One region of the Halobacillus trueperi genome, then DNA from elsewhere that is predicted to be linked to it. Evidence: riboswitches for the same ligand, from Rfam matches in the RefSeq annotation. Region 1 holds a riboswitch; each other region holds the start of a gene.
The links. Region 1 has a riboswitch for S-adenosylmethionine ahead of DYE48_RS18755 (PLP-dependent aspartate aminotransferase family protein). Riboswitches for the same ligand answer to the same signal wherever they lie in the genome.
Positions count from the first base shown of each region.

Region 2: linked by a shared signal. The riboswitch ahead of DYE48_RS11765 (methionine ABC transporter ATP-binding protein) and the one ahead of DYE48_RS18755 (PLP-dependent aspartate aminotransferase family protein) in region 1 are both predicted to bind S-adenosylmethionine.
Region 3: linked by a shared signal. The riboswitch ahead of DYE48_RS11690 (homocysteine S-methyltransferase family protein) and the one ahead of DYE48_RS18755 (PLP-dependent aspartate aminotransferase family protein) in region 1 are both predicted to bind S-adenosylmethionine.

Region 1 covers NZ_QUAE01000026.1:256-7,234, forward strand. The annotation lists gene DYE48_RS21270 (hypothetical protein) at 237-407, opposite strand; gene DYE48_RS18740 (EAL domain-containing protein) at 520-2,664, shown strand; gene DYE48_RS18745 (NUDIX hydrolase) at 2,890-3,489, shown strand; gene DYE48_RS18750 (trans-sulfuration enzyme family protein) at 3,549-4,694, shown strand; SAM riboswitch class I at 4,768-4,878, shown strand; gene DYE48_RS18755 (PLP-dependent aspartate aminotransferase family protein) at 5,016-6,794, shown strand.
Region 2 covers NZ_QUAE01000008.1:104,345-111,323, forward strand. The annotation lists gene DYE48_RS11755 (MetQ/NlpA family ABC transporter substrate-binding protein) at 1-618, opposite strand, end outside; gene DYE48_RS11760 (methionine ABC transporter permease) at 641-1,303, opposite strand; gene DYE48_RS11765 (methionine ABC transporter ATP-binding protein) at 1,263-2,306, opposite strand; SAM riboswitch class I at 2,390-2,495, opposite strand; gene DYE48_RS11770 (iron-containing alcohol dehydrogenase family protein) at 2,639-3,712, shown strand; gene DYE48_RS11775 (FAD-binding oxidoreductase/lyase) at 3,717-5,045, opposite strand; gene DYE48_RS11780 (GNAT family N-acetyltransferase) at 5,050-5,622, opposite strand; gene DYE48_RS11785 (DMT family transporter) at 5,760-6,668, shown strand; gene DYE48_RS11790 (pullulanase) at 6,796-6,979, opposite strand, start outside.
Region 3 covers NZ_QUAE01000008.1:87,075-94,053, reverse strand. The annotation lists gene DYE48_RS11700 (hypothetical protein) at 425-703, shown strand; gene DYE48_RS11695 (DUF4257 domain-containing protein) at 927-1,256, shown strand; gene DYE48_RS11690 (homocysteine S-methyltransferase family protein) at 1,746-2,795, opposite strand; SAM riboswitch class I at 2,996-3,100, opposite strand; gene DYE48_RS11685 (branched-chain amino acid transaminase) at 3,710-4,627, shown strand; gene DYE48_RS11680 (GNAT family N-acetyltransferase) at 4,996-5,463, shown strand; partial or broken gene DYE48_RS11675 (GNAT family N-acetyltransferase) at 5,623-6,365, shown strand; gene DYE48_RS11670 (hypothetical protein) at 6,418-6,609, opposite strand; gene DYE48_RS11665 (serine hydrolase domain-containing protein) at 6,715-6,979, shown strand, end outside.

The DNA.
Region 1 (6,979 bases):
AGGAAAGCGAGTAGCTTCCCAGCCACCCCTGACGCTCATCCCAAGCAACGAACCCCGAAACATCTCGAAATCAAGTCTTCCGCAATCCTGCCATATTCTTTAATAACTTTAAAAAATCACAGTGTTCTAGAGATTATTGTAAAAATTTGTAGGTGTTTCACTCATATGATAACAGAATTTTCGGTCATTAAGGAGGGGGGCACTAAAAAAGTGATCTCGCACTCGAGATCACTTTCTTAATCTTCATCATCGGAATAGTGGTGGTAGAGAGCATCGCTTTCAGAATGGACTTCCGAATCATCTGCCTGATGGGAGAAGGATTGGTTGTAGCTCAACTTTCGGTTGAACACTTGTGCCATTTCATTGGTCTGTTCGACAGTACCTCGTCTTTGTTTTTTCTGTTTCATAGAAACTTCCTCCTTTTTAGGTAGTTTTCCTCGTGAAAAAAGGATTAAACTTTAGTTCTAATTTTCCGATATTTAGGAAGAGGGAATAAAATTTTTGGAGTAGGTGAACGGAATGGCTCGGATCATTGAACATCCATGGGATACACTAAAGCAGCTTTCCATCCCTATATGGTTCTTGGATATAGAAAAAGAGAACATCTATGTGAGTGAAAGGTTGAAAGATCAATGGAAGCTGGATTCAACCATCTTGGACCGGCATGATCTAATGCAACTCATACATAAGGATGATTTAGCATATTTGGACCATCATGCGATGACGAGAGAAGATCGTCATTTTTTTTATATGAATTATCGTGTGTTGAACAATGGAAAGTACGAATGGAGGAAGGATATCGTCACGCCTTTCTTTGATGAAGATGGAAAGATTATGGGATATACAGGTATGGGTGCTCCTGATTCTGCTTACATTGAAGAATTGGGCCGGATTAAAAAAGCGATTGTGGAAATCGGAGATGCTTTCCTTTCATACAATGGACAGGAGTTCTTTGACTTTCTTGTGAAATATTTATCTTCTGTGCTTGGTGTAGAAACTGTGCTGGTCGGAGAATTGACTGGAGAAGCCAAAGATCAAGTGACAGCGATCTCCTTGTCTCACAAAGGGGAGATTAGTTCAGGGCTGCACTACGCGTTAAAAGATACGCCTTGTGAGCAAGTAACGTTGACTCATGAATGTTATTATCCTAATGATGTAGGGAGACTTTTCCCTGAAGATATCACGATCAACGATTATGGAGTGGAGAGTTATCACGGGAAAGCTTTACTTAATTCAGATGGTGAAGTGATCGGAATTCTTGCGATTATGGATAACCGGACACAGACGAGCGGGCCATTGAGCAAGGCTCTTTTTCAAATTTTTGCTGATCGGACAGCGAATGAGCTTTCCCGGATGCAGGCGGAAAAGAAGCTGGAGATGTTGTCTCAGTATGACCCTTTGACAGGGCTTGTCACGCGCAGCTATTTGTCAGGAATCCTTGAAGACGAAATTCAGTTCATAAATGAAAAGGAGAACAACATTGCGCTCTTACTCATCGACATTGACAATTTTAAAATGATCAATGATTCATGGGGGCACACGAAAGGGGATGAGCTGCTTCGTCAGTTCTCCCGTTACTTGAGGCAGACATTCGCTAAGCATGATGCGGTGATTTCCAGGATCAGCAGTGATGAATTTGTAGTTCTCCTCAAACATGTCAGAAGCATTGAAGAACTAAGGGAAGCCAGTGACTACGTTATTCATTCAATGCGACGCCCTTTCCTTATTGGAGATAAAGAGTTCTACAATACCGTGAGTATCGGTGTCGCGTTCACCCCGGCCCGTCTTCGAGATCATTATAGCGGAGAGACTCTTTTACGCCATGCGGATGCAGCGATGCATAAAGCGAAGAGAAGCGGAAAGAACCGCTATGCGGTTTATGAAGAAAAGATGAGTGAGCAGATGAGAGAAGAGCTTCACTTGAAACAATCCCTTCATCATGCTCTTGATAACAATCAGTTTGAGCTTCATTATCAACCCCAAGTGTGCGGGAGAACATCGCAGGTGATCGGATATGAATCACTCATCCGTTGGAACCATCCGGATTACGGTTTGTTATCTCCCCATTATTTCATCAGTCTTGCTGAAGAATCAGGGATGATCATAGAAATTGGTGAATGGGTATTGAAGGAAGCTTGTCAGCAAACAAAAAGATGGCAGGTGGAAGATCGTAGACCGGATTTGAAAATATCGGTGAATTTGTCTGCCCAGCAGTTCAAAGATTTAAATCTTCCCAGAAAAGTGCTTGAAGCCCTCAAAAGTTCAGGGCTTTCTCCTGACAGCTTGATCCTCGAAATTACGGAAACGATGGTCCTTCAAGATTTCGACCGCAGCACAGACACGTTGAACAGTTTGCGTAAAAAAGGGATTAAAGTACATCTGGATGACTTCGGTGTCGGTTTTTCTTCCCTCAGTTATTTGAACCGTTTGCCTGTGGATGCGATAAAAATCGATCGTTCTTTCATCAATCAAATTGGTGAACGAGGGGAAGAGGTGCCGATCGTCAATGCCATCATCAGTATGGCGAAAAGTCTCGGCCTGCAAGTCATTGCTGAAGGTGTGGAAACAAGTAAACATATTGCTTACTTAAAACAAAAAGGCTGTTATGAATATCAAGGCTATTACTTCAGTAAACCTGTACCGGCAAGCCTTGTACACAATTAACATGAGTGATCATCGAATTTACCACTCTAAAACCGTCCATGATCTGTGACCTCTTTTGGAGGGTATTCATCATGGATATTCATTTTAGCAAGAAAGCATACGGTCGACCCACGCTCAGAGTATCAGGCTCTGAGCATTTTCTTTATGCAGGGAAGGTCTATTTCAAGTATGCTTTCTATTAAAGGAAGAGCGATTCAAATGGATTTGGAGTATAGGGGGATTCTTATGGCAGAAATGCTAACCATTTATAATGAAAATGAGCAGCCAATTGGAATAAAAGAAAGGGAGAAGGTGCATTTGGACGGGGATTGGCACGAAACGTTTCATTGTTGGATGTTCCACAAGGAAGGTGAAACGATCCATTTATTGCTTCAACAAAGAGCTGATCACAAGAAGGACTTCCCGAGCTTGTTTGATATTACCGCTGCAGGACATATAGAAGCGGGGGAGGATGTACTTCTGGCTGGTGTCCGGGAAATTGACGAGGAAGTCGGTTTGACGGTTGTGCCCGAAGAGTTAATCCATCAAGGCGATTACAAGGAGGAACTGAAGGAAGGGGTTCTCGTAGACCGGGAGATTTGCCGCATTTACCTCTTTCCATGGACAAATGACAGGACCTTTACGATCGGAGAAGAGGTGAAGGACATCGTTTCTGTGCCACTGGACGATATGGAAGGTTTGATGGATATACCACGGAGCGTGAAGGGGGTCTCTATTCTTAATGGTGAAGAAAAAGAAGTGAATCGTAAAAATCTTGTCCCACATGAGAAAGGATATGAGCGGTATGTTTTCCAAGCGATTCGTGAATATGTCGCAAAACTTTGACAATATTCCAGCTTGTTCTATATAATTTTTGATTAAGTGATAGAGAGAGGAGACGAACGATGACGAATACATCTTTTGATACGAAAATAGTCCACCATAAGGCGGATCAAAGCCTTGTACCGAATAGCAAGAGTACACCGATTTACCAGACGTCCGCCTTTACATTCAAAGATTTGGATCACTTGGAAAGTTATTATGAGGGAAACAGCCCTTATTTATATACGAGAGAGCGCAACCCCAATACAGATGAACTTGCTGGAACCGTTGCTGAACTGGAAGAAACACCAGCCGGAGTAGCGTCTTCATCCGGAATGTCAGCCATCCTTGCCGGCATTCTCGCAGTTGCAAAACCCGGGGATCATATCGTTGCCGCAGAGGATGTTTATGGAGGTTCACACAAGCTGATCACCAAAGAGCTGCCCACGTTCGGGATTGATGTAACGATGGTTTCTTTTTCAAATCTGGAGGAGGTTTCAGAGGCGATCACAGACCAAACGAAGCTGCTTTATACGGAATCGATTTCAAATCCTTTTTTACGGGTGGAAGATCTTGAAGGCCTCGTCGCTCTTGCTCGCAAAAAGAATGTGAAAACGATGGTTGATAATACGTTCGCGACCCCATACTTATTGCAGCCGTACACGCGTGGCGTCGACCTTGTCGTACATAGTGGGACGAAGTATATAGGTGGTCACAGTGACGTGACGTGCGGAGTGCTGGTCGGGAATGAGGATTTGGTTCAGGCCGCTACCCAAAAAGTTGTCACGTTTGGTGCGAATCTCAGCCCTTTCGAAGCATGGCTTACTCAACGTGGAGCCAAAACTTTAGGTCTTAGGATGAAGAAACAATCACACAATGCAAAACAAGTAGCAACAGCCCTTGGTGACCATGATTCGGTCCGTACCGTCTATTATCCTGAAAAGGTATCGGAAAGAGGAAACGGAGCCATTGTGACCATCGAGCTTGATGATTCTATTGATATCGAGGCGTTTTTCCGGTCTCTCGGATGGGTGAAAATTGCTCCTACATTGGCGGGCGTAGAAACGACGGTTTCATATCCTGTACGTACGTCTCATCGTGCGTTATCGAATGCTGAACGTGAGAAAATCGGCATCAATGATTATGTGATTCGTTTGTCGATCGGAATTGAAGATCATGAAGATATTATTGAACAGCTGAAAGAAGCGATAACAGATTCGGAAAAATAAATTGTCGAAAATAATTGACTTTTCTGATTCTTGTCCGTTATAATTCTCAACATAATCAATTAACTGCATACATCTCTTATCAAGAGAGGCTGAGGGAATAGGCCCTGTGAAGCCCGGCAACCTTCAAACATCGGTTTGAAAAGGTGCTAAGTCCTACAGATCAGATTGATCTGGAAGATAAGAGGAGGAATCGAAATGACAAACCCTCTTCTTATTAGGAAGAGGGTTTTTTGCTGTTCGGAAAAAGGTCCATAATCTTTTTACACGCTTAAAGACAACTATATCTATAAGAATAGAAAACTTTTTGAGGAGGAAATAATCATGACGAATTCATTTGAAAGCTATGATGTAGATACGATTTCTTTACACGGAGGACAGTCTCCCGATCCGACGACAGGATCTCGGGCGGTGCCGATTTATCAAACGACCTCTTATGTTTTCCATGACACAGAACATGCCCAGAGCCTTTTTGCCCTCGATGAACCTGGAAATATCTATTCCCGTATCGGAAATCCGACCGTTGATGTTTTTGAAAAAAGGATGGCCCTCCTAGAAGGTGGAGTCGCTTCCGTTGCGACGGCGTCCGGAATGTCTGCCATTGCTCTATCCATCCTGAACATCGCAGGTGCAGGAGATGAAGTGGTTGCCGCATCAAACCTTTATGGCGGGACTTATAATTTATTCGCTAACACTTTACCGCGATATGGCATTAAAGTCCGTTTTGTCGACCCAGAGGAACCAGAAAATTTCCGCAAAGCCATTACAGACCGAACGAAAGCTGTCTTCGCTGAAACGATCGGAAATCCAAGTCTTCACGTGCTGGATATTGAAAAGGTGGCGGCCGTAGCTCATGATCATGACCTTCCCCTTTTAATTGACAATACATTCGCCACCCCTTATACATGCCGGCCAATTGAGCACGGGGCCGACATCGTCATCCATTCTGCAACGAAATGGATTGGTGGTCACGGTACAGCCATTGGAGGAGTTGTCGTAGACGGAGGACAGTTCAATTGGGGAAACGGCAAGTATCCGGTTTTCACAGAGCCTGATGACAGTTATAACGGAATCGTTTATACCGCCGATTTCGGAACACTTGCTTATATTACGAAACTGCGTGTCCAGCTGCTTCGTGACTTTGGTTCATGTTTGAGCCCGCAAAATGCTTTCTTGTTATTGCAAGGGTTGGAGACGTTGCATTTACGTGTCGCCCGGCACGGGGACAATGCCCAGGAGATCGCGGAATACTTACAAGGTCATCCTGATGTGGAATGGGTTTCGTATCCAGGGTTACCCTCACATCCCGCTCATGAGCTAGCCAACCGTTACCTTGATGGAGGATATGGTTCGATCGTTAACTTTGGCATCAAAGGCGGAAGGGAATCCGGGAGACAAGTGATCAATAATATTTCACTCTGGTCTCATGTAGCAAACGTTGGAGATGCGAAATCATTGATCATCCATCCAGCTTCAACGACGCATCAGCAATTGTCCGTCGAAGACCTTGCGGCAAGTGGAGTGACAGAGGAATTGATTCGCTTATCTATAGGACTCGAATCGAGCAAAGATTTGATCAATGACCTTGATCGAGCCATTGCAAAAGCGACAGGAAGAGAAACGGAACAAACGGCGATTACTGAAAATGATGAAGGAGTCATCAATTGGGCTTTAAGCTCCTCCAAAACCAAAGAAGATGGAGAAACGCGTCCAAAACGTTTGGCGGTGGTCGGGTTGAGCGGAAAACCTTCACGTCCGAGTCATCGTCTGGCTCGAAAAATGCAGAGGCTGGGGTACCAAATCGTCCCTGTGAATCCAAGAGAAACAGAAGTACTTGGAGAGAAGGCGTATCCAGATCTAACATCGATTCCATTCAAAGTCGATGTCGTCCAAGTATTCCGCAGTCCGGAAGCAGCCATTGAAATTGCTAAGGAAGCTGCGGATATACGTCCGGACGTCTTCTGGCTGCAAGAAGGCGTCATCGCACCGAAGGCGGCCCAGATCGCAAGTGAAGCAGGACTTGAGGTGGTTCATAACCGTTGTACGTATAAAGAAGCCCAGCGCTTACGGGGAACCATCGATACGTACGCATGTGAAATCTAAAACCCAACAATAGAGGATATAACATGGGGCTGAAAAAATGTTCATCACTATAGGTCATTACGGAGGAAGTTTTTCAGCAAAAGCGTGTTATGGACTGTTGGAAAAGGCTAAAGTTTCTGTAAGAATTTATCGAAGAGCTTCCAAAAATCCAGATCAGTGGGAAAGTTTGCGGAGGGAATTGAGGA
Region 2 (6,979 bases), on a different contig from region 1:
GTAGTTTCCTGGAACCATGGACAAATCTTCGCTATCGACTAGACGCGGCAGTTGACCAGCTTCCACTTCGACAAACTCGATATCCTTTTTATTCTTCGTAATATCATTCAATGATGCGCGTAATGGATCGACACTGTCATCTACCTCAACAAGACCTTCATCCTCAAGCACAATCAATGCACGAGCAAGGTTTGTCGGATCGTTCGGTACTCCCATCGTGCTTCCTTCTTCAATACTTGCGATATCCTCGTATGTATTGGAATAGATCCCCATCGGCGCTGTCGGTACAATGATAACTTCAGATAGATCCAGGTTGTTTTCCTTCGCAAACGACTCTAAATAAATTTTATGCTGAAAAAGGTTTGCATCCAAATCCCCATTGGCAAGGGCTTTGTTGGGCTGGACATAGTCCGTGAATTCCTTGTTCGTCACTTCGTATCCCTTTTCCTCTAATAGTGGAGCAATCGCTTTCGTGACCATATCGCTGTATGGTCCGGCAGTAGCTCCAAATCGGATCGTTTCTTTTCCAGAAGCATCTGCACTTTCTTCTTCCTCCCCGCACGCAGCGAGAAATGCGATCGATAATAAAGTGGCACATAACAAAATGATTTTTTTCATGATGGTTCCTCCTAAATATGATTCAATTCTTTTTCACAGTTTTTGCAATGTAATCGCCGGTGTATTGCACGATTTGGACGAGGACAATAAGCAGGATGACGGTCGTGAACATGACAAAGTTATCGTAGCGGTAGTAACCATATCGAATCGCCAAGTCCCCGATTCCGCCTCCTCCGATAGCTCCTGCCATGGCGGAATATCCAATTAAACTGATAGCTGTGATCGTCAAACCGCTGATCAGCCCGGGCTTAATTTCCGGAAAAATGATATCCTTGATGATCAGCCAAGGGGAAGCTCCGCAGGCAATGGCTGCTTCAATCACCCCTTTGTCAATATCGCGAGCCGATGATTCTACAATTCTTGCGTAAAAAGGAATTGCCGCTACAGAGAGGGCTACGGAAGCCGCAACCGGCCCTGTGGTTGTCCCGATTAATAAGTTTGTAAAAGGAAACAAGAAGACAAGTAGAATAATGAACGGGACCGAACGAATCAAGTTCACCACAACACCCACAATGCTTTTAATGGTTCGATTCTCCAGAAATAAATCACGGTCCGTCACAAACAAGAGCAGCCCGAGCGGAAGACCTGCGATTAAAGCAACGACCAGTCCAATGCCTACCATGATCAGTGTTTCCAGAAAAGATTTATTCAGCTCTGGCCAGAGATTGATCAGCTGATCGATCATCTTGCAGCACCTCCACTTCTCCAAGCTTTTCTTTCAAATCTTGTATGGCACAGTGGACAACTTTTTGTTCTCCTGTCAATTCCATCACAAAGGTACCGAGAGCCTGGTCTTGAATGTAATCGATCTTCCCATGCAGAATATTGGCCCGTACGTTATACCCCTGTAAGAGATCTGACACAATCGATTCGTTGGCCGAGTCCCCTTTGAACGTCATATGTACGATGGTCCCTTTCCTTTCTGAAAGGATCTTATCCGGGATACGGAAATCGATCACCGTTTGGATGAAGCGTTTCGTCAATTCGTTTTCAGGAGCAGCGAAGATTTCGTATGTAGAACCCTGCTCAACAATTTTCCCGTCTTCCATAACGGCGCAACGGTCGCAGATTTCCTTGACGACCTCCATCTCATGGGTGATCAGGACGATGGTAAGGCCGAGTTCACGATTGATCCTTTTCAACAGGTTCAAAATTGATTGCGTCGTATTCGGATCAAGTGCTGAGGTCGCTTCATCACACAAAAGCACCTTAGGATCATTGGCAAGCGCTCTCGCAATGCTCACCCTCTGCTTCTGTCCTCCACTCAACTGGGCCGGATACTGATCAGCTTTATCTGAGAGACCGACAAGCTCCAATAATTCCTGTGCCCTTCTTTTTCTTTCCTGGCGGTTGACGCCGGACGCCTTTAGAGCGAATGCCACATTTTCCAATACGGTTTTCGCCATCGCGAGGTGAAATCCTTGAAAGATCATTCCGATCGATTGTCTGGCCTTCCTCAAGTCCCTGGAATTCAATGTCATGAGATCGATTCCATCGACCATGACCTTCCCTTCTGTCGGGCGTTCCAAAATGTTCATGCATCGTAAAAGGGTGCTCTTCCCAGCCCCGCTGTACCCGACGACTCCAAAAATCTCACCTTTCTTGATATCCAATGAGACGTCATCGACTCCGATCACGGTTTTCCCCTTGGATTGATAGACTTTGCTCAGTTGTTCCAATGAAATCATCGGCTTCCTCCCTGATAATATAAGTTCCAACAAAAAAACTCCCGCCCTTTACGGGAGAGAGTTTCGCATGAAAGACTGCCAAACTCTTATCTCCCAGAATAGGAACATTCTGCAGGATGTAGCACCACTCCATATGGAAGGTTGCTGTGATATCTACGGGCCTTTTCCCTCCATCACTCTCGATAAGAATTTTCGTTTATGTTTTAACACTTTAACGCATGTGAAAGGGTTTGTAAATAATTTTCTCAATTTTTTAAATTATATTTTTTCAACATTGACATTCGATTTTAAGGTATGGATAATAATGGGCATATCTTGAAAGGGGGATTGAGATGGAGTCTATAAATGTTCAAGGATCTCCGAACTTTTACAAGTGTGAACCCGGTATACTGAAAGAATTACCAGAACTTATCAAAGATGAGCCGTTCAAACATGGGACCATCATCCACGGGAAGGATTCATGGGCCATGGCCGAATCATATATGCCGGAATTTCCGTTTAGCATGGGAACCATTTCGTATGACGGGGAATGTACCCATCAGGAAGTGGAAAGGATCAAGGAAAACGTCTCTCCTATTACGAACGTCCTGATCGGCGTCGGAGGCGGAAAAATTCTCGACCTCACTAAAGCGTGCGGCGAGGCGCTTGATCTTCCAGTCATCCTGATCCCTACACTCGTATCCAATTGTGCAGCCTGGACACCGTTGAGTGTGTTTTATGATGAAAATGGCAATTTCATTGAATATACGATATTCAAAAGAAGTACATACATGGTCATCGTAGACCCTGACATGCTCGTTCATGCTCCCGTCGAATATCTCCGTGCGGGAATTGGAGATACGATTGCCAAATGGTATGAAGCTGATGTTTTGACAAGACATATAAAAGAAAAGCCTGTCCCTTTAGAAATGGCACTTCATGCTGCAAAACTGTGTAGAGACATTCTATTCCAGGAAGGAAAAGATGCCGTGCATGCCAATGAAAAAGGTCATTGCACGTCCGCCTTCACACGTGTCGCTGAAACGATCATAATGGCAGGAGGTATGGTCGGAGGATTTGGTGATGGTTACGGAAGAATATCCGGTGCGCACTCCATCCACAATGGGCTGACCAAAGTGCCGGGGACTCATATGTTTTTGCATGGAGAGAAAGTAGCTTACGGCATTCTCGTCCAATTGGCACTCGAAGGAAAAACAGAACAAATAAAGCAGCTGATTCCTTTTTACAAATCCATGCGGCTGCCTTTATCACTGAAGGATCTGGATGCTGATTCAACGGAGGATATAGAGACCATTTCCTACTATTCCACACGTCCAAGTGAATCGATCCACCTTATGGGAATTCATGATCAAACGCAGGTGAGAGAAGCGATCCTAGCCGTTGAAAATAGCTTAGCCTCATTGTAAAAGGCTAAGCTATCATGCGGGCTAAGTAAATTCCGCTCGCGGCCGCTTGAGACAGGGAATGCGTTTCCCCGGAACAGTCCCCGATCAAGTACAAACCTGACAGCTCGGTTTCAAAATGCTCATCCGTAAAAATCTTCGCTTCATAAAATTTACTGTCCACCCCATAAAGGATGGTATCCCGATTGATCTCCTCGCCAAGCAGCCCTTCCAACGCTTCAAAAAACTCAAGCAGTGCCTCTATATAAAGGGGCGGAACTTCTTTGCATAGATCTCCCGCTTCTGCTTCAAGCGAGGGTTGAATAACACCTTCGGAAAGATGGTCCGACGGTTTTCCCTCCAATAAATCTCCTAACTTTTGCGCCACAATCCTGCCCTGCCCTTGATTGATACCGCCAATCACATGATGGGCTTCTGCCATGGCCTCCGCTTGATTTTTAAAGTGCCGCGGAACGAAAAGGGTAAAATTCAAATTATGACTCGGTTCTTCTTCGTTCTGATTCTGTCCATCCGGCATCACCAGACCATGCTGATACTTGCGTATGATTCTTCCATGTGGATTCATGCAGTAAGTGGTCGCGGAGAAGCGTTCGGTTATGTAATGCAGCTTCGTTTCAAACGTTTCCTGAAGGATGGCATTGAGCTGATTGCCGCGCATCTCCACTCGTACCCCTAGATCCAAGCGTGTCTCCCCCGCCTTCAATCCTAATTCTGCTGTCATGGATTTCAGCCAGTCACTCCCACTCATGCCTGTAGCGAAGACAACCTTCCTGCTTTGGAACCGTCCGTGATTTGTATCGATCGAAAACAAACCTTCTTCTTTTGTGACACTTGTAACATCTGCTTCGAAAGTGAAGGTCATCTGTGCATACATATCCTCGTACATGCTTTGAAAAATCCGACGAGCGAGCCGTGTCCCCAAATGCCGCACTTCTGTTGAAAAAACTCGTAAGGAGTGCTCCGCTGCTTTCTTGGAAAGATTTCCATTTTTAGTACTGTATTTCTCTACAAGGCCACCTCCATAGGAGCATAAAAGGTCATCCACTTCGTCCATGAGCGCAAGTGTTGCCTTTTCACCGATCTTCCTTCCGAGCTGTCCACCGAAGTCGTTCGTATAATTGAATTTCCCTTCTGATTTTCCGAGTCCTGCAAATCCTACGTACCGATCGCACGGACCTTCACAAGTGCACGCTTCCTGGTGTAATCCACACGTCCGTTCAGCCAGGGGCTTTCCTTTATCGATTACATGGATGTTCAAATCCGGATGTTCCTTAGCCAACGTATAAGCAAGGAACACACCACTGACGCCGGCACCAATGATCGTCACGTCATACACAGGATCACGCCCCTTTTTCACGGACTTTGGCATAGATGCACGTATCGGTTAATCGCTTTCCATCGACAGAGAGATCGTCGTTGCGAAGGGTTCCTTCCAATTCGAAACCGAGCGATTCCGGAATGGCGCGGCTTCTTTTATTTTCAGATTCGCAGCGGATTTCCACCCGTGCTCCTCCTAAATCATTCAACGCGTACGCCGTCAATGCCTCCACCGCTTCCCGCATGTATCCTTTTCCACTGTGGGCCGTATCCATCCAGTACCCAAGTTCAAACTTCGGCACGTCCCAGTCCATTCGATGAAAACCTGTCGAACCGACGAACGTCCGGTCCTCTTTCAGAAAAACGAGATACCTTAAATTCTGCCGCAGCAAAAATTTCGCATGCGCTTCCCTTGCGTTTGATTCTGTGTCTTCGACGGTCGGCGTTTCCTGAACGAATCCGAGCCATGGTTTCAGTTCATTCACAGATCTTTGAATCGCTGCATTGACCGCTGTTCCATCTCCGGGCTCCGGCATTTTCAGGATCAGCCGTTCTGTTTCTATGTGTGTTTTGACGTCTCGCATTACTGGATTCATAGTCCCATCCCCTTGTGTTTCGATTTCATCCTTACCCTCTATCAAACAAGAATTCCTATTTTTTTGCAACAACTATATTCAAACCTTTCTAAATTTTTGTATAATAGACGGAAATTCACGTATGAAGGAGGGATCGGATGACGAGAAACCGTGCGTTTATCATGATATTTCTTGGCGCATCCCTGTGGGGCATCATCGGTCTGTTTGTAAACGAATTGTACGAGTATGGGTTGTCCCCCATTCAAGTCGTCGCTCTCCGAGTGACTTCGGCGATGATCATGCTGTTCAGCTGCATCCTCGTTTCCAATAGAAAGCTTTTGAAAATAAAACCAGCAGACTCGCGCTATTTTTTCGGAACAGGGGTCATCAGCATCGCCTTGTTCAACTGGTGCCTGTTCAGCGCGATCGAAGCGACTTCGATGTCGATCGCCTTCGTCCTCCTTTATACAGCGCCTGTATTCGTGACTATTTTTTCAAGGATATTCTTCAAAGAAGCTTGGACAGGGCGAAAGCTGATCGCTCTTTTTACAACTTTTATCGGATGTACATTCGTCATCGGATTACTTCCGGAACTTCAAGCCTCCTTGTCACTGGCCGGCCTTTTATTCGGACTTGGCTCCGGACTGTTTTACGCTCTCTACAGCATTTTCGGGAAGGTCGTTTTGAAAAAGTATCCTTCATTGACGGTGACCTTATATACTTTTGTTTTTGCAACCTTTGCGGTGGTTCCTTTCAGCCGTCTATGGAACAATGCGGCTATCCTGACTGACATCCGCGTCTGGCTGCTCGTTCTCGGTTTGGGACTTATCTCGACCGTTTTGCCATTCCTCCTATACACGATAGGCCTCGAGCATGTGGAGTCGAGCCGGGCTTCCATCGTAGCCACCATCGAACCGGTCGTCGCGACGCTCGTTGGTTACTTCGTTTATGCGGAGATCATGACGATCTATCAATATGCAGGGGTCGTGCTCGTCCTTTTATCGGTGATCATTGTGCAGGAGGCGAAAAAGAAGCCTGCGCAGCATAGGGAAAAGTCCGCTTCTTGATCGTTAAGTCCCTTTGAGGTGGCGTTAGGGCACTTTGGCTTATCGTTAGGACACTATCGCCCTCCGTTAAGTCACTTTCGAATACGGATTAAAAAACCAGCTCCTCAGAAAAGGAGCTGGTTTCTCTTTATTTCGTATGAATGACAACCGTCGTCAATGGATCGATGGTAATCCCATCCTTGCTTAGCTCGAAACCGGATGGATCTTTCACTTTTTTACGTCCAGCTTCGTCATTGTCGACGAGCACTTTTCCTTTTTTCAAATCAGCATCAAGCGTCAACGTACGTTCTTTGTCATCGGCGTTGATGAAC
Region 3 (6,979 bases), on a different contig from region 1:
ATGCTGCTACACTGTTTAAGAAATGTTGTTCTCATGTATTAAATCCACTCCTTTCATTCAAGGGAGTGGTTTTTTCCTTGTACACTGAATTGCTTGTCATTTATATGATGAATCGGCATTACATACGAAATACGGATAAGGCTGGGGACACATTCAAAAGTTACATTCTATATCTGGTGAACTTTCTCTGTTAGGGAAGTGTACTTTTTTATTCTTATGAATACATAGCTTCTTATTTAAAATGTGAGAAAATTTGTAAGGGACTAACAATATCCGTTAGAAAATCTTGTATAATGGGTATGAAGTATAAATCGGTGTTCATGACAAAATACATTTAGTTTTAGAAGGGAATCTTGCTTTTTCGTGGTATTTTCTTTTCAGTGTTATGCGCCCGTTCAGTAAAATCCAGAGGAGGTGCCGACGATTGATTATGATGAACGAAAAAGAAAAAGAAACCTATGACGATCTTATGAATTCCTTTAAAAATGCTGAATCGATAGAGGAAAGCCGCTATTATTTTGGAGAAATCCAAATGTACTTAGACAATCTTCAATCAACCAATGAGCTTCCCATAACCAAGCCCCAATTGGAAGAATATCAACAATTGAGAAAGGATTTAGTTGATTCTACATCGAAAAAGGAAGTTAGGTATTATGAAGATCAGATCCATGAATGGTTAAATAAAATCCATCGTCTAAGCTGACATAAGTTGTTATTCCAGACATTTTTTTGAAAAATAGTATTTATTTTCTGATAATAATAGTGTAAACTGTAGCTAAGGTGTTCATTATAGTGGGACATTTGTATTTAAAAAAATAACAGACTTAAACGGAGCGGCGAGCTTGGTTGAGGATTTAGTGCATAGTAGCGTATGTTTCTAAGTTTCTACCAACCGCCGCTTTTTTAGTCTAGGGGGAAAATTTCTTATGAATACGCTAATTATTGCTGGGTGTATTGGAGGGATGACAGGCATTGTCTCTCATTTAATGAGAAATGGAAAAGTGTTGATCTTCCCTAAAAAAAGAGCACGTCCCAGGGGGATTTATTTAGGATTTCTGGCTGACTTCCTTATTGGGGCGGCAGCTTCAGTTTTCGCCGTTACCTATATAATCTCTGAGCCAGACGCATTAAGAACGCTTATTGGAGTTTCTATATTAGCAGGGATGACAGCAGAAAATGTTTTATTAAAAAGGGAATTGAATGTAGAAAAATCGAAAGTAGAAGGATTGGATCGTATCAATCAGAGATTTAAATAGATTTATACTATTCCAATCCTTATTTTTTCTTTAAAATTTGATTTCCTCTCGAATCCTCTTCTTCATCTACTCATACTCCAAAATGATCTTCTTTTCCTCTTCAAGCGGTATTTTGAAACAATTTGTATAATCTGCCTCAATTCCTCGTATCATTATTTTGATTGAATTGTATGTAGATATTTACCAAATACTAGAGCATAGATTAGTTTAGGTTCATAGTGTAGGAGTAATAAGAAGTATTCCACTGGCTCCAGCAGGCGAAAAGCCCGGCGGTAACTTCAGCACTTACCTATTGCATAAAAGAGCAATCCTCTTTATTACATATGTATAGTGACTACCCTGTATATGACTCTAAATCCAAAGTATAAGAGGGATCATTGGTTTGTCTTAATTTCGATTATTACAATAAAAGATACCAATACCTGTCACGCTCAAAAAAGAATGAATCTATGAAAAACGCCTGTCCCTATTTTGGGACAGGCGTTTGAGTTATGCTTTCGTCTTGTAATTTGTAATGTGATCCTGCAGTGTGTCGTCACTGCCGAACAGGAAGTGTTTCTTCATATCCGGGGAATACGTGGAGTTTACAGCTGTACGGCCGACGGTTTCTGCCACTTCACGAAGCATAGCCGGAGAAGCTCCACAGCAGAGTCCCAGGTAGTTTACACCAATGCTGTGCGCTTCTTTAGCCCATTCCGCAAGCTCATACCTGTTCGTATAGAGCGGATCCAGGGACGTTGGGAACGTTGTTTCCGTTGGTAGTGTACAAGCACAGCCACCGTCCGGCAGGTTGAAGAAGGTAGGGTGTTCTTCCGTCGTGCGGTATGGAATGGGAAGAGCACCTACATAACCGTCCACCGTATGACGGATCTTCTCTACATACGGCTGCATCGTTGCTGGTCCGCGGAAGCAGTTCATCCCGACTACAAGGGCGCCTTTTTCTTTTAATAAGCGGCAGGCTTCTTCTACTTCGTAGCCATCTCGCAGAATATTTTCACCCATTAAACCGAATGTGATCACGGCAGGGAGATCTTGTTTTTGAATTTCTTCGAGAGCGATCAGCGCTTCTTCATAGTAATAGAAGGTTTCTCCGTTCACAAAATCTACGCCTTCTTCCTTACACCATCCGATCATCTCCGCAAACATGCTTCTTGTTTTTTCAACAGCTTCAGGATCATCCGGGTTGAACAGGTTCGTGTTGGAAATGTTCCCGGCTACGAGTGCTTCTTCCTCAGGGTGCTCCTCGGCAACCTCTTTGGCTAGACGTATGGCCTGACGGTTAAGAGGCTCTAATAAATCCTCTTTGCCTATGATTCTCATTTTCTCGCGGTGGCCGTTATAGGTAAAGGCTAAGACGACGTCGGAGCCTGCGAGCATATAGTCACGATACGTCTGTTTTAGTGCCTGGGGGTTATCGAGAGCTACTTCAGGTACAAAAGAACCCGCCTGTAAATAGCCGCGGCGCTCCAATTCAAATAAGTATCCTTCTCCACAAATAACGGGTCCATCCTGTAATCTTTGTTCTAATGATCGTTTCATTTCATTCCACAACCTTTCCTTTTTTTAAGAGTCATTCATTTATAAGAAAGCTAATGCCCTTTTTACAGAGACACGCTGACTTTCTGGATGGGTATGGGCTGGAATTGTTTCAATCCTTTTGAGCCCCACGGTCATTCTTCTACTTCAAAAAAAAATAAAGGACCTCCTTGGATAAGGGGGTCCTTTATGTATAAAGAGTCTCCTTATCTTCAAGGTATCACTACTACCTTCTGGATTTAGCACCGTGCCGATGGCTGGTTGCTGAGGTATCAAAGGGCCAGTCCCTACACCTCTCTGGATAAGTTTTATTATTATGTAGTTTTTGGAAAAGCAGCAGTTGAGCCCTTTACGTAAGACGTATGCCTGGATTAGGGATCAAACTGAACATTCATGTTGAAAATTAGGCGTTTATTATTTCGCTTGCGATTTACAATACAGGAAAATGAGTGAAGAATCAATGGAATTTTCAGAAAAAGTTTTGGACTTTATTCTGATTCATTTTATTTTGGTGCCTTATTTTGGTGCCTGACCCCCAGTACGTTACCACTTTAGCTAGGTGGGGGTCAGGCATCAAAAACGAGTGATTTACAAAGGTTAGTGATTCGTCAATCAGATGGTTCGGTAATTCATCCATAGAAATATTTGCTTTCAAGTATATAGCTTTCTTTTACAAGGAGGACAGAAGAGGCGGGCAAGGATTTATGATTTTTAGTGATTGTATTAATTCGTTTAAAACAGACATATGTTATAGAGTCAATCAATAGGTACACAGGGTGAAGCTTTTATGAAAGAGATCAAAAATAAATTGTAACGATGGTATCCTTTTCTTCCATACGAGATTATGTGTTTGATGGCTATCCATGACCATCATTCGATTATAAGTTCTGTGAAAAGGTGTGAATGCTGTGGTCTTTATGTTTGATAAAGATCGATTCGTAGATGAACGCATGTTGAGTGTCAGTGTGAAGAATAAAGGTCTTAATTATGGATTGGGCTGCATAGATGGGATAAGAGCTTTTTGGAACGATGAGAAAGAGGAATTATTTATTTTCCGATTAGAAGATCACATGAAAAGGTTGCACGGATCCGGAAAGAGTTTGTTCATTAACATCCCTTATTCTGTAGAACAATTGTCTTCCATAACAAAACAATTGCTGCTCTTAAACCAAGTCACTCAAGATGTTTACATTCGACCCATTTGTTTCAAGGGAGCCAATACGTTGCGACCTGATTTAAATGATCCTTTCAATCATTTGGCTATCTATACACACTATACAGAATATGAACCGAAGCCATATTTAAAGGTATGTATTTCTTCATGGACTAGAATAGGTAGTAATATGATTCCTCCCCAAACCAAACCCACAGCAGGCTACATGAATTCGGCATTGGCGAATGATGAGGCGACTACCAATGGCTATGATGGGGCTATCCTTCTAACGAAAGAAGGGAATGTCAGTGAGGAAGCTACAGCAAATATATTCATTATCCGTGGCGGGGATGTGTACACTCCTCCTGTATCGGATGACATTCTTCCGGGGATTACCAGAGATACAACAGCACAAATCTTAATGGACGAGATGAACATACAAGTACGTGAGCAAAGTTTTACAAGGGTAGAATTATATGAAGCGGACGAAGTGTTTTTAACAGGAACAGCTATTGGAATTAAGCCTGTAGTCGAGATTGATCGAAGAGTGATTGGGAGAGGTCAGGTTGGTCCCATGACGTCAAAAGTTCAAGAAATCTACAATTTAATTGTGCGAGGACAGCTGCCTTCCTATATGGACTATTGCACTCCTTTGTATGCGAAGGAAGAGAAGTTTAAATAGTTTTTTTATTCATAAGGCTAAGTTGTTACATCCATAAATAAACAGGAAACAGCATACACTCCTTCAATGCAGAAAAGTCCGGGAAAAAGAGTGATTGGATATCCACGAACATACTAACTAATACCTTGAAGGCAAGTCTTCTATACACAAAAGAAAGGCTCGTTTTGTCGTGTTTTTATGTATTTGAAACTTTTCCCATTAACAACCGAATAGATAACTAGAATCCCTGAGCTATCATATTTTGAGGGGAGGTTTTGGTGCCTTCCGCCCACTACGTTACCACTTTAGCGAAGTGGGGGTCAGGCACCAAAAAGGCACCAAAAAATTGAAGGAGTACAGTATGTGAATTTATCCAGGGGGGTAAGCTTATGGTTTCTTTACAAAAAGTTCGAGAAGAAGAAGCGACTAAATTACATAATATCATGCAATTTTATATTTACGAATTTAGCAAATACATACCAGATATTAAGTTAGAAGACAATGGATCTTACAAGCCTTTTGATTTAGAAAAGTATTGGACAAATGATAATTTCCACGCTTATTTTATTAAGCTAAGGGATGAATTAATTGGATTTGCTCTTGTAGAAAGTGCTACATTTTCAAGTCCTAATACAATTCAGGAGTACTTTATTTCAGCTAAATATATGGGGAATGGTTATGGCAAAGATGTTGCGAGGAAACTGTTTACAATGTTTCCTGGTGAATGGGAGATTACCCAGATAGAAAATAATGAACCTGCACATGCTTTTTGGAGAGGATTGATTACCGAAGTAAGTGGCGGAAACTTTATAGAGCATTATAAGGACAACTTATATGTCCAGAAATTTCATACTTAAAATGAATTAAGCGGTAAGGTCATCTAAATTAGATAACTTTCAGAATGGAGGGCAATAGCTGCAATGTGGTTAACACTAGTCGTGATAGCCAAGCAGAAATGTTGTAAAAAGGCTGGTATGAAATTAAGTCATAATATTTTTCCGATCGGAGGGTTAAGAATGATTGGTGAGCTCAATAAAACTGAATTCGATAAATGCGAAAAGTTAATAAATGAAGAGGGTCATCTTGAAGTTAAAGCGGTCATTGAAGGGAACAACCCAGGTCGAATTTTTGTAGATGATCCCGATTTTCCTAAAACAGGACTGATCTGGCTGGGGAATCATGATGGGTTTTTCTTTATTTGAGATGAAGAAAATGAGGCCTTTAATCACCATATCAATGATTTTATTGATACGGTGGTTGTTCCTGAAGCAAAAAAGCTGAGATTAAATAATTTCATAGCCATTGGTAATCATTCAAGATGGGAGAAGACGATAGAGAGAGTCTTCTCCCATCGTCATATGCAGAAATCAAATCAGAACTTTATGACAATAAGGACAATTCTCTTGAACACATAGAATTTTTACTCTCGAAAATATTAGAATTCTGGTCTTCTCCCAAGCATTTTTTTCAAAAGGGAATGGATTACGGTATTGTCTACCAAAATAAGATTGTGAGCTTATGTTTTTCAGGATTTGTAGCTGGAAATGTCCACGGAATAGATATCGAAACACTAGAGGAGCATCAGGGGAATAAATTAGGCCGGAAGACAGCCCACTGTGTTGTAAACGATTGTGTAAGTAAAGGGGTGATTCCATACTGGGATTGTGAGGAGACAAATAAGCCTTCGAATGTCATTGCTGAAAATATAGGCTTAGACAAGTATTTAAATTATTTCGTGTATATTTTTCCGATTGAATAATTGGGTGAGTTCTTCGATTGACAGGTACGATTGCTTAATAAAAGCAACTGGCCTATATTCTGATGAGGAATTGACTGAGTAGATACATGAGAAGTAAGATGGCAATTCCTAACACGCTGAAGCCTAAACGTTTACGTTCTGACAAATGTTCCCCTTTTATCGCTTTCCAATCAGGGTAAAAAAAGCTGATTACTCGGACAGCAATGACCCCGATAGTGATTAAAACAACAGCTAGTACTTCCATAAGAATGACTCCTTTTTACAATACTAGTTTCCTTACACCTGCTAAGTAAAACAAAAAGGAGAAGACAGCTCGATCGTATATTAACCAGAACTAATAGAGAAGGAGATGGAAAGATTGGATGCCAAGATTCGGGAATTAGTAGAAAAAGAAGGTTTTTCAGGGTCCGTTGTTGTTAAACAAGGAAAGGAACTCGTCTACTCTAAAGGATTTGGTTACAGAAACCTTGTCGAAAAGCTGCCTAATCAAAAGAATACAAAATTCGGAGTAGCTTCTGGAAGCAAGTTGTTCACAGCTGTCGCCATCGCTCAACTCGTTGAACAAAAGAAGTTTGCTTACGATACTCCTCTCCATCAGCTATTGGAGCCGTGCC